DNA from 2 places in the Streptomyces sp. NPDC028368 genome. Region 2 is predicted to be linked to the other one. Evidence: riboswitches for the same ligand, from Rfam matches in the RefSeq annotation. Region 2 holds a riboswitch; the other holds the start of a gene.
The links. Region 2 has a riboswitch for cobalamin ahead of ACZ4S3_RS09250 (ribonucleoside-diphosphate reductase subunit alpha). Riboswitches for the same ligand answer to the same signal wherever they lie in the genome.
Positions count from the first base shown of each region.

Region 1: it holds a riboswitch for cobalamin, as region 2 does, so the genes downstream of both, nicT (Nickel transporter NicT) here and ACZ4S3_RS09250 (ribonucleoside-diphosphate reductase subunit alpha) in region 2, are expected to answer to the same signal.

Region 1 is NZ_JBVHTY010000002.1:162,053-169,471, reverse strand. Features, by position in the region: gene ACZ4S3_RS04310 (methyltransferase) at 1-415, shown strand, start outside; gene ACZ4S3_RS04305 (TetR/AcrR family transcriptional regulator) at 553-1,134, opposite strand; gene ACZ4S3_RS04300 (cupin domain-containing protein) at 1,288-1,797, shown strand; gene ACZ4S3_RS04295 (nucleoside/nucleotide kinase family protein) at 1,844-2,500, shown strand; gene ACZ4S3_RS04290 (MarR family winged helix-turn-helix transcriptional regulator) at 2,676-3,203, shown strand; gene ACZ4S3_RS04285 (alpha/beta fold hydrolase) at 3,353-4,219, shown strand; cobalamin riboswitch at 4,266-4,512, shown strand; gene nicT (Nickel transporter NicT) at 4,511-5,653, shown strand; gene ACZ4S3_RS04275 (VOC family protein) at 5,786-6,286, opposite strand; gene ACZ4S3_RS04270 (DoxX family protein) at 6,361-6,912, opposite strand.
Region 2 is NZ_JBVHTY010000003.1:472,403-479,821, reverse strand. Features, by position in the region: gene ACZ4S3_RS09275 (GntR family transcriptional regulator) at 1-516, shown strand, start outside; gene ACZ4S3_RS09270 (DUF3311 domain-containing protein) at 658-927, shown strand; gene mctP (monocarboxylate uptake permease MctP) at 924-2,615, shown strand; gene ACZ4S3_RS09260 (Uma2 family endonuclease) at 2,704-3,291, opposite strand; gene ACZ4S3_RS09255 (GNAT family N-acetyltransferase) at 3,435-3,938, shown strand; cobalamin riboswitch at 4,045-4,191, shown strand; gene ACZ4S3_RS09250 (ribonucleoside-diphosphate reductase subunit alpha) at 4,353-6,776, shown strand; gene ACZ4S3_RS09245 (ribonucleotide-diphosphate reductase subunit beta) at 6,776-7,419, shown strand, end outside.

The sequences.
Region 1 (7,419 bases), on a different contig from region 2:
CGAACGACTGGACGTCGCCGGGCAGGTGGAGCTGGTCGAGGCCGATCTGTTCCCGGCCGGCCGCGCCCCGCTGGTCGTCTGCAATCCCCCTTGGGTACCCGCCAAACCGACGTCCCCGGTGGAGCGCGCGGTGTACGACCCGGGCAACCGCATGCTGTACGGCTTCCTGAGCGGCCTGGCCGAGCATCTGGCGCCGGGCGGCGAGGGCTGGCTGATCCTCTCCGACCTGGCCGAGCACCTCGGGCTGCGGCCCCGCGCCGAACTCCTCGACGCCTTCGCCCGCGGCGGCCTCACCGTCCTGGACCGGCTCGACATCACGCCGCGCCATCCCCGCGCCCGCGACACCTCCGACCCGCTCCACGTGGCCCGCTCGGCCGAGGTCACCTCCCTGTGGCGGCTGGGCGCGGCGAACTGACCCGGTAGGGCCGGCGGCCGGGGCGCGTATCGCCGGCCGGGCGCGTATCGCCGACTGGTCGCGCTGTCGGTCCCCGTGTCGGCCTCACGGCCGGTCCCGCCCCGGTCCCGGCGTCGCGGCCGGCCCCGGTCTCGCGCTCAGCTCGAAGCCCGCAGACCCGCGCACGCGTTACGCACATAGCGGCGCCAGTCCCCCGCGTCATGCCGGATCACCGCGGCCAGCCCGCACACGATCATCACCACATCCGCGACCTCGGCATCCGCCCGTACGGTGCCCTCCTCCTTGCCGCGGGCGAGGAGTTGGGCGGCGACCGCCTCGGCTCCCGTACGCCCCTCCCCGGCCGGCTCGGTGGACCCGAACGCCGCCTCGATGGACGCGGACAGCCCGCGTTCGGCGTTGAGCACCTCCCCGATGTGCCCGATGTACGCGGCCAGCCCTTCCGCGGCCTGGGCACACGGCAGGCAGGCCGTACGCCCGAACTCGACGATTTCCGCCTGCCGTTGCTCCCCCACGGCGGCGATCAGGGCCGCGCGGTTCGGGAAGTGCCGGTAGACCGTACCGACGCCGACGCCGGCCGCTCGGGCAACCTCGGGCATCTGCGCCTCGTCGCCGCGCGCACGGAACACCTCGCGTGCGGCGTTCAGCACCCGGGCGCGGTTGCGCTCGGCGTCGGCACGGGGCCTGCGTTGCGGTGCGGAGGAGGTCGAGGAGGCTGCCACATCGCCGATGCTACTGCTACGCTGATGAAACGGAATCGGATTCCGGTTCCGGTTCCACTCCGCTTCTGCCTTCCTTCCACTTCTTCCCCCACATGTGTCTCGGCATCTGGCCACGTCCACGCCTTCCGACCCCGGAGAGGATCAGCGATCACCATGTCCCAGGAGACAGCGCCCCAGGAGACAAAGGACCCGATGGAGCCCGCAGACCCCAAGGCACGCTTCTTCGTGCTCCAGGCCGGCGAACGGCGCCCCGGACGGGTCCCGCTCCCTCCCGGATTCGCCGTAAAGGCCCGCAGGAACGACACCGAGGGCCGGCTCTCCATCCTGGAGAACCAGCTCGCCATCGACATCCCGCCACACGTCCACCACGACGCCGACGAATTCCTCTATGTCCTGGAGGGCGAGATGGAGGCCGACATCGACGGCACGACCCACCGCCTGACTCCCGGCATGTGCACCCTGCTGCCCCGCGGCGTACCGCACGCCCTGCGCAGCGTCTCCCAGCCACCCGCCCGGTGCCTGCAGATCTCGTCACCGGGAGGCTGGGAGGAGTTCGTGGAGGCCATGCACGAAGCCGGTCCGGTGGTCATGAAGGACGGACACCCCGACCTCACCCGTCTCAATGAGATCGGCGCCCCCTACGGGATGGAGTACCAAGTCTGAGACTCCCCCTGGCAACCGGCCACCCTTCGGGCACCATGGACCCACCATGGATCCCCAGCACCTCCTGTCCCGCGCCCGCCGACTCGCCGCCTCGGCCCGCCCCGGCCGCCGCCGTCTGCTCGGCATCACGGGCCCGCCCGGCGCCGGCAAGTCCACTCTCGCCGCCCATGTGGTGGCGGAGCTGGCGGGACAGGCCGTACTCGTCCCGATGGACGGCTTCCATCTCGCCGAGGCAGAGCTGCACCGCCTGGGCCGAATCGGCCGCAAGGGCGCGCCGGACACCTTCGACCCCGCCGGATATGCGGCACTGCTGACCCGCCTGCGTTCCCCGGAAGCGGACACCGCCGTCTACGCCCCGGCCTTCGACCGCCGTATCGAGGAGCCGGTCGCGGGGAGCATCCCCGTAGCGCCACATATCCCCCTCGTCGTCACCGAGGGCAATTACCTCCTCCTCGACTCCGCGCCGTGGACCCGTATCCGCGCCCTGCTCGACGAGGTCTGGTACGTCGACCTGGACACCCCGGAACGGATCCGGCGCCTGGTTGACCGTCACGAACGCTTCGGCCGCCCACGCCCCGACGCCGAACACTTCGTCCGCACCTCGGACGAGGCCAACGCCCGCACCGTGGCAGCGACCCGCGACCGCGCCGACCTCATCGTCACCTTCACCCCCGAAGAAGCCCCCGCCCCCCGGCTCTCCTAGGCGTCGGTCAGCAGACCCACAACGGACGGCGCGCCCCACCCCAACGACACCGCCACCCCCGCCCCCCTCCCGCCCTCGGTCCGCCTGGCACTTCACCAACCTGTCTGGCGCTTCACCAACAGCCTTCCGCGGCAGGCCCCTTCCCAAACGACACCTTCGATGCCATCATGACATCATGAGTGTCGTTAAGCCGGATGACGGCGACGAACCGGCCCCGGCCGAAAAGCTTCTGTACGACGTCATACGGCGCCTGTGGCCCCTGCACCGCACGATCGTGCGCGCGGTGGAGCGCGAGCTGGAAGGCACCGGCATGACCGCAGGCGAGCACGCACTGCTCGATGCGCTGCGCAGCGAAGGCCCCCGGACCGTGCCGCAGTTGGCCCGCACCATGGAGCTCGACCGGCAGCCGGTGCAGCGCTGGGTGAACCACGCGGCGGAGCTGGGCCTGGTGGTGACGGCCCCCAATCCCGCACACCGCCGCTCGTCCCTGATCCAGCTCACCGCCGAGGGCGGCGAGGTGATACGCGGGATCCAGGAGTCCGAGGCCACCGAGCTGCGCCGCGGGCTGGCCGACCTGTCCGCACAGGACATCTCGACGGCCCTTCGTGTACTCGACCGACTCGGCGAGGAATTCCGGCACCTGGCGAACGGCTCAGGCGTTACCCGAGAGGATCCCGACAACCAGGACAACCAGCCGGAATAGCCCCAGCCGCCGACACCCCCACACCGTTCACGCATCCGCCCCCTCCCCTCTCCCCCCCTCCCCTCTCCCCTCCTCCCTCTCCCCTCCTCCCACTCCCCTCCTCCCCCACCCTCCGCCCCGCCACCGCTCACCAAGGGAACGCACAGAGAATGACCCACCCGTTCAGCGCCTGGACCGAGCTCGACAACGGCACCGTGCCGGTCAGGGACGGTGAGCTGTTCTACGAAACGGCCGGCGAGGGTCCGGCGGTGGTGCTGCTGCACGGCGGCATGCTCGACCAGCGCATGTGGGACGAGCAGTTCTCCTGGCTGGTGGGCTCCGGCCACCGCGTGATCCGGTACGACTCCCGCGGTCACGGCCTGTCCTCCACGGTGGCCGGGGACTGGGCCAACCACGACGATCTGTGCGCCCTCCTCGATGCCCTCGACGTCCCAAGCGCCGTCCTCGTCGGCCTCTCACACGGCTCCCGGGTCGCCCTCGACACCGCCCTCGCCCACCCGCAGCGGGTCAGCGCCCTGGCGCTCGCCTCACCCGGGGTCAGCGGCCGCGCCTTCACCGACCCGTTCCTCCTGGAGCACATCAGGGCACAGGTGGCGGCGATCGGCGCACCGGACGGCATGGAGCAATATGTCGAGCACTTCCTGCGGATGTGGGTGGACGGCCCGCACCGCGGTCCGTCCGACGTCCACCCCGGGCTGCGCGAGCGGATGCGCGCCGCGGCCGCGGCAACGGTCGAGGTGCACGCCGACGGCATGGGCGCCGGGATGCCCATCGAGGTCGGCGCCGCCGGCCGGCTGTCCGACATACGCGTGCCGACGGTGGTGTTCGACGGCGACCTCGACAGTACGGACATCGCCGCCAACGCCCATGCGATCACCCTCGCCGTCCCGGGCGCCCGCAGGGTCCGAATACCGGGCGCGGCTCATATGGTCAATCTGGAGAACGCCCCGCTCTACGACCACGAACTGCGCGTCTTCCTGTCCTCGCTGTCCTCCCCGCCCTCCGTGGCCCACTGATGGCGCCGAGCCCTCCGAGGCCGTCGATACCGCTGCGGGACGGCGGTTAGAGTGGTCATGCCGTGGTGTTCGGGAAGACCGGTGACGGACCTTGTGGTCCCAGGCCGGAGCGGCCCTCGCCACTGTGATCGGGGAGTTTCCGGCCCTTTCCGTATGCGCCTGCGCGCGTACGGCGCCACTGACCGCAGCCCGCGGCCGGGAAGGCGGGCCGGACGCGTCCACCCTCCCCCGAGCTCTTCAGGAGCAGGGAGGTACCCCCAAGCCAGGAGACCGGCCACGGCATCTCACGAACTGATCCACGAGGTGCTGGAGCGTGACCGCCGGATGGCCCTGTCCACCGATACCCCGAACACCCCTGCCTCCGCCACGTTCCGCTGGCGCCGGCAGGACACCATCCGTACCGCGGGCCTGATAGCCGTCATAGCCGGGCTGCATGTCGTCGCCTTCGGCATGCTCTTCCTCCTGGTGGCCCCGCAGCACTACACCGTGGGCAAAGAAACCTTCGGTGTGGGGCTCGGCATCACCGCCTACACCCTCGGCATGCGGCACGCCTTCGACGCCGACCACATCGCAGCCATCGACAACACCACCCGCAAGCTGATGGCCGACGGCAAGCGGCCCGTCTCGGTGGGCTTCTGGTTCGCGCTCGGCCACTCCAGCGTGGTCGTCGTGATGGCGGCCCTGGTGGCGGGCGGCACCCACCTTGCCGGGGCGCTGCTCGACGACCGGTCACGTACCCACCAGGTCCTGGGCACTCTGGGCACCACGGCCTCGGGGGTGTTCCTCTACCTCATCGCCGCCCTCAACCTCATCGCGATGGCCGGGATCTGGCGGGTCTTCCGCGGCATGCGCGCCGGCCGGTTCGACGAGGCCGAGCTGGAGCAGCAGCTCGATTCGCGCGGCTTCATGAACCGCTTCCTGGGCCGGTTCACCCGCTCGATCTCCCGCCCCGGGCAGATGTTTCCGCTCGGCTTCCTCTTCGGGATCGGGTTCGACACCACGACCGAGGTGCTGCTGATGGTGATGGCGGGCAGCGGCGCGGCGGCCGGGCTGCCCTGGTACGCGATTGTGTGTCTGCCGCTGCTGTTCGCCGCCGGCATGAGCCTCTTCGACACCCTCGACGGCACGTTCATGAACTTCGCCTACCAGTGGGCGTTCTCCAACCCGGTGCGCAAGGTCTACTACAACCTCACCATCACCGGCCTGTCCATCGCGGTCGCCTTCTTCATCGGCACCATCGAGCTGGTGACGGTCCTGCACGAAAAACTGGGCCTCAACGACCCGGTGACCAGCTGGATTTCCACCCTCGACCTCGACAACGTCGGCTTCATCATCGTGGGCCTGTTCGTGGTGGTGTGGGCGGCGGCGCTGGCGTACTGGCGCCTGGCCGGGGTCGAAAAGCGCTGGGCGGCGCGGGCGGGGTCGGGCTCCTAGGCGCCGGCTGCCGGCCCGGAACGCGGGGCCGGCTCCCGGGCCCGCCGCTCGCAGGTCCGGCCCCCGGGCCCGGCTCGCGGGTCCGTACGCCCAGCCCGTCCCCCTCCCCCCTCCTACCCCCCCCGCGGCCCGTCAGGTGGCCGAGCCGGCGGCCGCGCCCGTCATCAGGTCGGGCCCCCAGCGCTTCAGCTCGGCCGCGAGATCGAGCGGGCGCAGCCGGTTCGGCTCGTCGGGACCCGGCCAGTCCTCCCGCGGAACCCGCCACATCACCTCGAACTCGTTGCCGTCCGGGTCCTTGGCGTACAGGGACTTGGAGACAAGATGGTCGGTGGCGCCGACCAGTGCGCCGCGGGCCGCGAGCCGGGCCTCGGTGGCGGCGAGTTCGCCGAGCGTGCCGACCTCCCAGGCCAGGTGGTAGAGACCGGCCCGGCCCGCCTCGGGGCCCGGCGCGTCCGCCCCCACCGTGAACAGCCCCAGATCGTGATCGTTGAGCGAGCCGGCAGCGCTGAGGAAGGCGGCGCGCCCGGGTATCTCGATGTCCAGCGTGAGCCCGAGGGCTTCGGTGTAAAAGGCGACGGACCGCGCCACATCGCGGATGTAGAGCACCGCGTGATTGAGACGTCGTACGGACAAGACCCTCTCCCCTCTCCCGCCGCAACGCCCCCAGGGCGCCCCGGCCTTACTGTTGCTGCGTGCTTCCGCCTGGGTTACTTCCGGACCAGCAGCACGCCGCCGGCGACCACCGCGGCGAGCACCAAGGCGACCACGCCGTAGACGAGCCGGTGCGCGCGCAGCGCCGGCACCAGGCGGTCGGCGGCGTAACGCCCGGGGCCGGTCAGCGCCAGCGCGCCCGCGCCCGCGGTCAGCAGCAGCTCGTACTCCACGCCCTTGGGCGCGAAGAAACCGCCGCCCCACTTCACGACCAGAGCATTGATCATCGTGCCCACGACCGCCGCACCCGCGAGGGGTGTGAGCAGCCCGAGCACCAGTCCGAGCCCGCCGAGCGTCTCCGTCAGCCCCGCCACCAGGGCCATCGTCTTGCCCGACGGATAGCCGCTCATCGCGAAAAACTGCCCGGTCCCCTCCAGCCCGCCACCACCGAACCAGCCGAACAGCTTCTGGGCCCCATGGGCGGCCATCGTCAGCCCGAGCGCGATGCGCAGGACGAGCAGGCCGGCGTCGTAGCCGTGCGGAGACGGAGCGTGGCGCGTGTCCACTCCGAGTCGGGGGGTCTGGATCGTGCTGAGGGGGGATGTCATGGCGAGCGCTCTTCCCGTGTGGGGCCAGTCAGATTTACTTGAAAGTTCAAGTCAACCCTCACGACGATACACAGCACCCCCACCCCCGAACAACCACGAACAAGCCGAACCACCACCCACCACAACGGCCCCCGAGCCCTCTCACCCCGACCCGGGACCCCCACCGCCTGCACCTCCCCCTCCCTCGCCTGCCCCACCACCCCGCATCACCCCCGGAAGCCGATGACCGAATCTCGCCGCCGGTCACAAACTGCGCGCCCTCCACGGCCTCCACGGGCCGGGCCATGGCGTCGCCCGTAAGGGGACGGCCACAAACATGACAAAGGCCCCCGTACCTTCCTGGTACGGGGGCCTTTTCGCTGATCACACATGGTGGCCACAGACGGATGTGAACCGCCGAAATCCGCTTTGCAAGAGTGCCGAGTCCCCGAATGCCCCTCTTGACGGCAGATCCGCTTGACGGCAAATCCGCCGACCACGGCCCACAACACTTCCGCCCCCCGCCTG
Region 2 (7,419 bases):
GTCGCCAAGCCCAAGGTCTCCCAGGCGCTGCAACTGACCTCCTACACCGAGGACATGCGCGCCCAGGGGCTGGAGCCGACCTCTCAGCTGCTGGACATCGGCTATGTCACCGCCGACGACCGGCTGGCCGGGCTGCTGGACATCACCACCGGCGGCCGGGTGCTGCGCATCGAGCGGCTGCGGCTGGCCAGCGGCGAACCGATGGCCATCGAGATCACCCATCTGTCCGCGAAGCGCTTCCCCGCGCTGCGCCGCAACCTCGTCAAATACACGTCCCTCTACACCGCGCTGGCCGAGGTCTACGACGTCCGTCTGGCCCAGGCCGAGGAGACCATCGAGACCTCGCTGGCCACCCCGCGCGAGGCCGGCCTGCTGGGCACCGATGTCGGCCTGCCCATGCTGATGCTCTCCCGGCACTCCCTCGACGCCCAGGGGCAGCCGGTGGAATGGGTCCGCTCGGTCTACCGCGGCGACCGCTACAAGTTCGTCGCCCGGCTGAGCCGCCCCACCGACTGAGAGCGCCACCGGCGGCGCACCGGGAGCCCGCAACTCACGTATGCCATACCGATATGCGGACACCTAGTGACGCGCGCCACGACCCTGCCTTAGATTTCCAGCCGATTACCCAGGAGAAAATGCCACGGACGGAGCCCCGCCATGCCAGAGTCAGCGCCAGCAGCCGCGCCCCCGGAGCCCAGACGGATCGTCACACCCACGCGGGTGGTGGCCGCGGTGTGCCTGCTCGCTCCGTTCGTGGCGATGCTGTGGGTCAGTTCGTACGCAAAGATCGAGCCGACGCTGATCGGGATCCCGTTCTTCTACTGGTACCAGATGCTGTGGGTGCTGATCTCGACCGCGCTGACGATGCTTGCGTACAAGCTGGTGCAGCGTGAGAAGCGCGCCCGCAAGGATGGTGTGACCAAGTGAGCCTCTACGCCTCCGCCGCCCACACCCCCGCCACGCACCTCGCGGCCGCGCCCACCGGCGGTGTCAACGGCGTCGCACTCGCCGTCTTCATCTTCTTCTTCATCGCCGTGACGGTCATGGGCTTCCTGGCCGCCCGCTGGCGCAAGGCCGAACAGTCCGCCAACCTCGACGAATGGGGCCTGGGCGGCCGCAGCTTCGGCACCTGGGTGACGTGGTTCCTGCTCGGCGGTGACCTCTACACCGCGTACACCTTCGTGGCCGTCCCGGCGGCGATCTACGCGGCCGGCGCATCCGGCTTCTTCGCCGTCCCGTACACGATCCTGGTCTACCCCCTCATCTTCACCTTCCTCCCCCGCCTGTGGTCGGTCTCGCACAAGCACGGCTACGTCACCACCTCCGACTTCGTGCGCGGCCGCTTCGGTTCCAAGGGCCTGTCGCTGGCCGTGGCGCTCACCGGCATCCTCGCCACGATGCCGTACATCGCTCTCCAGCTGGTGGGCATCCAGGCCGTCCTGGACGTGATGGGTGTCGGCGGCGGCGAGAACACCAACTGGTTCGTCAAGGACCTGCCGCTGCTGATCGCGTTCGCGGTGCTGGCCGCCTACACCTACTCCTCGGGCCTGCGGGCGCCCGCCCTGATCGCCTTCGTCAAGGACGGCCTGATTTACCTGGTCATCGCCGTCGCGATCATCTACATCCCGATCAAGCTGGGCGGCTTCGACCACATCTTCGACGCGGCGGGCAAGGCGTTCGCCCAGCCCGGCGCCGTCCCCGGCAAGCCCCGCGGCGAGCTGACGAGCGGCCCGCACGCGCAGTGGGCCTACGCCACCTTGGCGCTGGGCTCCGCGCTGGCGCTCTTCATGTACCCGCACTCCATCACGGCCACGCTGTCCTCGCGCAGCCGCAACGTGATCCGCCGCAACACCACCATCCTGCCGCTGTACTCCCTGATGCTGGGCTTCCTGGCGCTGCTCGGCTTCATGGCGATCAAGGCCGGTACGGACATCCAGGGCAACCCGCAGCTGGCGATTCCGCAGCTGTTCGAGGACATGTTCCCCAGCTGGTTCTCCGGCGTCGCCTTCGCCGCGATCGGCATCGGCGCTCTCGTACCGGCGGCCATCATGTCGATCGCCGCCGCCAACCTCTTCACCCGCAACGTCTACAAGGACTTCCTCAAGCCGGACGCGACCGCGGAGCAGGAGCACAAGGTCGCCAAGCTGGTCTCGCTGCTGGTGAAGGTGGGTGCGCTCGTCTTCGTCCTCACCATGGACAAGACCGTCGCCATCAACTTCCAGCTGCTGGGCGGCATCTGGATCCTGCAGACCATGCCGTCCCTGGTCGGCGGCCTGTTCACCCGCTGGTTCCACCGCTGGGCGCTGCTGGCGGGCTGGGCGGTCGGCATGCTCTACGGCACCCTCGCGGCATACGGCGTGGCCAGCCCCACCCAGGCCCACTTCGGCGGCTCCAGCAAGGAGATCCCCGGCATCGGTGAGATCGGCTACATCGGTCTGACCGCGTTTGTGCTGAATGTGGTGGTGACGGTCGTGCTGACCTTCGTCCTGAAGGCCGTCAAGGCGCCGGAGGGCGTCGACGAGACCAGCCCCGCCGACTACACCGCGGACGCCGGCGACAAGGGCGTCACGGCGGAGCTGCCGAAGACTGCGGAGGGGGCGCCGGCGGGGCACTGAGCCGGCGGCTTGCTCACGCCGAAGGGCCGCCGCGTTCCCCGGGGAACGCGGCGGCCCTTCGGCGTTTCATGGGCCTCTGCCCGCGGGGTCAGTTCACCCAGTCTTTGAGCGCCTCGGTCTCGAGCGTGATGCCCACGGGATCCGGCAGGTGGAGCGTCTTGCCGTACGGCGCCGTATGAACGTTCTCGTAGCCGGCGCCGTCAGGCTCGCTGTAGACCACCGCCTGGCACTTTTGACGGTCGATCAGCAGGTAGAGCGGAATGCCGGTCTCCGCGTATGCGCGTGCCTTCTCCACACGGTCGCGCCGGTCAGTGTCGGAGTCGTGCGAGGTGACCTCGACGACCATCAGCACGGGGCTGGGATCCGCCCACTCGCCCTGCCCCACGAAGGCCTCACTGGGCGCGAGCGAGCCGTCAGGGCGGGCACGGCCGCCTCGGTAGGGCTGCACCTTCAAGCCCTGGGTGGCATCGAGCCAGAGCTCCGGCCGGTGCTGCATGCAGATACGCGTCAGCCACTGGATGATCCGCCCGTGATCCCCGTCCGGCATGAGCTTGCTCCTGACCTGCCCGTCGATGAGTTCCAGCCGTGCACCTTCTTCCAGGCGGGCGAATATCCGGGCGACCTCTTCGAAGTGCCCGGTGTCCATGACGTGCGGCCGGTCAGCGAGCGCGGTCATGAGGTCTTCTCCTTCTTCTGTCGGCCGGAGCTGGGAACGTAAAAACGACGATAGCCGAGGCCACCGACAGGCACCGCTCGGTCACCTCAGAGAGAGCTGCCACGGTCGCCTGATTGTCAGACCCACCCCCCACACTGAACCCCATGGACATCACGATCAGGCCCGCCCAGCAAGCCGAGTTCGGCCTCGTCGGTGACCTTCTGGTGGAGGTCTATCTGGCCGACGGGCTACTGACCTTCGGGGAGAACGACACGTACGCCGCCGAGCTGCGGAAGGTCGCTCATCGGGCGGAGCACGCCGAGGTGCTGGTGGCGGTGGACACGGCGAGTGGGGCGGTGCTGGGGGCGGTGACTTTTGCCGCGTACGGGAGCCCGTATGCGGAGCTGGCGGGCCCCGGGGAGGGGGAGTTCCGGATGCTGGCGGTGCGGGCCGAGGGACGCGGGCGGGGCATCGGTGAGGCGCTGGTGACGGCGTGTGTGGAGCGGGCCCGCGGGCTGGGGCTGCGGGCGGTGGTGCTCTCCTGTCTGCCGCACCTGCTGCCCGCCCACCGGCTCTACCGCCGCCTGGGATTCGCGCGCGCCCAGGAGCGGGACTGGGATCCGATACCGGATTTCACGCTCTGGGCGTTCACCCGGGAGCCGGCCTGAGCGGCATTTCCGGGCCCTGCAGCGGCCGATGGCCGTTCGCACACCTGTAGGAGTGGTATGAGGTAGCGACACAAGATGTGGGGGTGCATGCGGAGAGCAGCACAAGATGTATGCTCGTGCTCGCTGTCGCCGCAGGGGAATCCGGTGCGAATCCGGGACTGTCCCGCAACGGTGTACGAGCGCGCCCAGGTAGCCGTACGGCCAGCTCACGCGCCCAGGAAGTCCGAGGACCTGCCGACAGCACGCCCGCGCCGCCATCGGTGCGGACGTCGATACGTCCGGGCCCCGAGGGTTGGGCAGGTGGACGCCGCGCGGTGTGCCCGCGCACCCCTGAGCGTCACGGGGTGCGGCATGCCCGCGTGCGCCCGTCGCGCCGCGCCCTCCCGGCCCCCGCCGAGTGAGGGAGAGCATCACGTGACCATCGCGCCAACGGAGCCCGCGTCAGACGCCGAGGTCGTGCAGCCCGCGGTGGCCACACCTGACACCTCCGCCGACGGCACTCCGGGTACCGGCGGGCCGGGCGCCGCCCTGCTGCGCACTCTGACCGAGCTGACCGCGGACCTGACCGCGACCGACCCCGGCAAGGTGGCCGCCGCCGCGCTGCGCGGCCGTCACCCGGGCTCGGACGAGGCCGAGTTGCGCTCGCTGGCCATCGAGGCCGCGGCCGGCCTGATCGGCGACGAGCCGCAGTACTCCAAGCTTGCCGCGCGTCTGCTCACCCTCGCCATCGCGGAGGAGGCCGCCGGCCAGGGCGCCACCGGCTTCGCCGCCTCGGTCGCGACCGGTCACCGCGAGGGCCTGATCGCCGACGGGACCGCGGAGTTCGTACGGACCCACGCGGAGGCGCTGGACGCACTGGTGGCGAAGTCCCTGGCGGACGGCGCCGACGACCGGTTCGGGTACTTCGGGCTGCGCACCCTGCACTCCCGTTACCTCCTGCGGCACCCCACGACCCGTCAGGTCATCGAGACCCCGCAGCACTTCCTGCTCCGGGTCGCCTGCGGCCTCGCCGAGGACCACTCCGCGCGGGCGCTGGCCGATGTCGCAGAGCTGTACCGGCTGACCAGCACGCTCTCCTACCTGCCCTCCTCCCCCACCCTCTTCAACTCCGGCACCCGCCACCCGCAGATGTCCTCCTGCTATCTGCTGGACTCCCCGCTGGACGAGCTGGATTCGATCTACGACCGCTACCACCAGGTGGCGCGGCTGTCCAAGCACGCGGGCGGCATCGGCCTCTCCTACTCCCGCATCCGCGCCCGCGGTTCGCTGATCCGCGGCACCAACGGCCACTCCAACGGCATCGTGCCGTTCCTGCGCACGCTGGACGCCTCGGTCGCGGCGGTCAACCAGGGCGGCCGGCGCAAGGGCGCCGCCTGTGTCTACCTGGAGACCTGGCACGCCGACATCGAGGAGTTCCTGGAGCTGCGCGACAACACCGGCGAGGAGGCCCGCCGTACGCACAACCTGAACATCGCGCACTGGATCCCGGACGAGTTCATGCGCCGGGTGGAGGCGGACGCCGACTGGTCGCTGTTCTCGCCGTCGGATGTGCCGGAGCTGGTGGACCTGTGGGGCGCGGAGTTCGACGCCGCGTACCGCAAGGCCGAGGCCGACGGCCGGGCGCTCAAGCAGATCCCGGCCCGGGTCCTGTACTCGCGGATGATGCGCACCCTGGCGCAGACCGGCAACGGCTGGATGACCTTCAAGGACGCCGCCAACCGCACCGCCAACCAGACCGCCGAGCCCGGCAAGGTCGTGCACTCCTCCAACCTGTGCACGGAGATCCTGGAGGTGACGGACGACGGGGAGACCGCGGTCTGCAACCTGGGATCCGTGAACCTCGCCGCCCATCTCGGTGAGAACGGCGAGATGGACTGGGAGCGGCTGGACGCCACGGTCCGTACGGCCGTCACCTTCCTCGACCGCGTCGTGGACATCAACTTCTACCCGACCGAGCAGGCCGGGGCCTCCAACTCCCGCTGGCGCCCGGTGGGTCTGGGCCTGATGGGCCTGCAGGACGTCTTCTTCCGGCTGCGGCTGCCCTTCGACTCGGCCGAGGCGCAGGATCTGTCGACCCGGATCTCCGAGCGGATCATGCTCGCCGCGTACGAAGCGTCCGCCGATCTCGCCGAGCGGCACGGCCCGCACGCGGCCTGGTCCGCGACCCGCACCGCCCGCGGCGTGCTGCACCCGGACCACTACCCGAACGCCGAGCCCCGCTGGGCGGACCGCTGGGCGGCCCTGCGCAGCCGTATCGCCGCGACCGGAATGCGTAACTCGCTTCTGCTCGCGATCGCGCCGACCGCGACCATCGCCTCCATCGCGGGCGTGTACGAGTGCATCGAGCCGCAGGTCTCCAACCTCTTCAAGCGCGAGACGCTGTCCGGCGAGTTCCTGCAGGTCAACGCCTATCTGATCGAGGAGCTCAAGGCTCTGGGGCTGTGGGACGCGCGGACCCGTGACGCGCTGCGCGAGGCGAACGGCTCGGTGCAGGACGTCGGCTGGATCCCCGAGGAGATCCGGGCGCTGTACCGCACCGCCTGGGAGATCCCGCAGCGCGCGCTGATCGACATGGCCGCGGCCCGTACGCCGTACCTCGACCAGAGCCAGTCGCTGAACCTCTTCATGGCGTCGCCCACCATCGGCAAGCTCAGCTCGATGTACGCCTACGCCTGGAAGCGCGGCATCAAGACCACGTACTACCTGCGCTCCCGTCCGGCGACCCGGATCGCCCAGTCCGCGCGCGCCGCGTCCATTCCCGCCCAGCTGCCGGTGGCCGACCCCGAGGCGGTCGCCTGCTCCCTGGAAAACCCCGAGTCCTGCGAGGCCTGCCAATAATGACCACCGCACCCGAGACGAACGCGGCCGCCGCGCACACGGCCACCACCGGCACCAAGAACCTCCTGGACCCGGGCTTCGAGCTGACGCTGCGCCCCATGCGGTACCCGGACTTCTACGACCGCTACCGCGACGCGATCAAGAACACCTGGACCGTGGAGGAGGTCGACCTCCACTCCGACGTCGCCGACCTCGCCAAGCTCTCGGCCGGCGAGCAGCACATGATCGGCCGGCTGGTGGCCTTCTTCGCGACCGGCGACTCCATCGTCGCGAACAACCTCGTGCTGACGCTGTACAAGCACATCAACTCCCCCGAGGCCCGGCTGTACTTGAGCCGGCAGCTCTTCGAGGAGGCCGTGCACGTCCAGTTCTACCTGACGCTGCTGGACACCTATCTCCCCGACCCGGACGACCGCGCCGCCGCCTTCGCCGCCGTGGAGAACATCCCGTCCATCCGGGAGAAGGCGGGATTCTGCTTCAAGTGGATGGACTCGGTCGAGAGCATCGACCGCCTGGAGTCCAGGGCCGACCGCCGCCGCTTCCTGCTCAATCTGATCTGCTTCGCGGCCTGCATCGAGGGGCTGTTCTTCTACGGCGCGTTCGCCTATGTCTACTGGTTCCGCTCGCGCGGCCTGCTGCACGG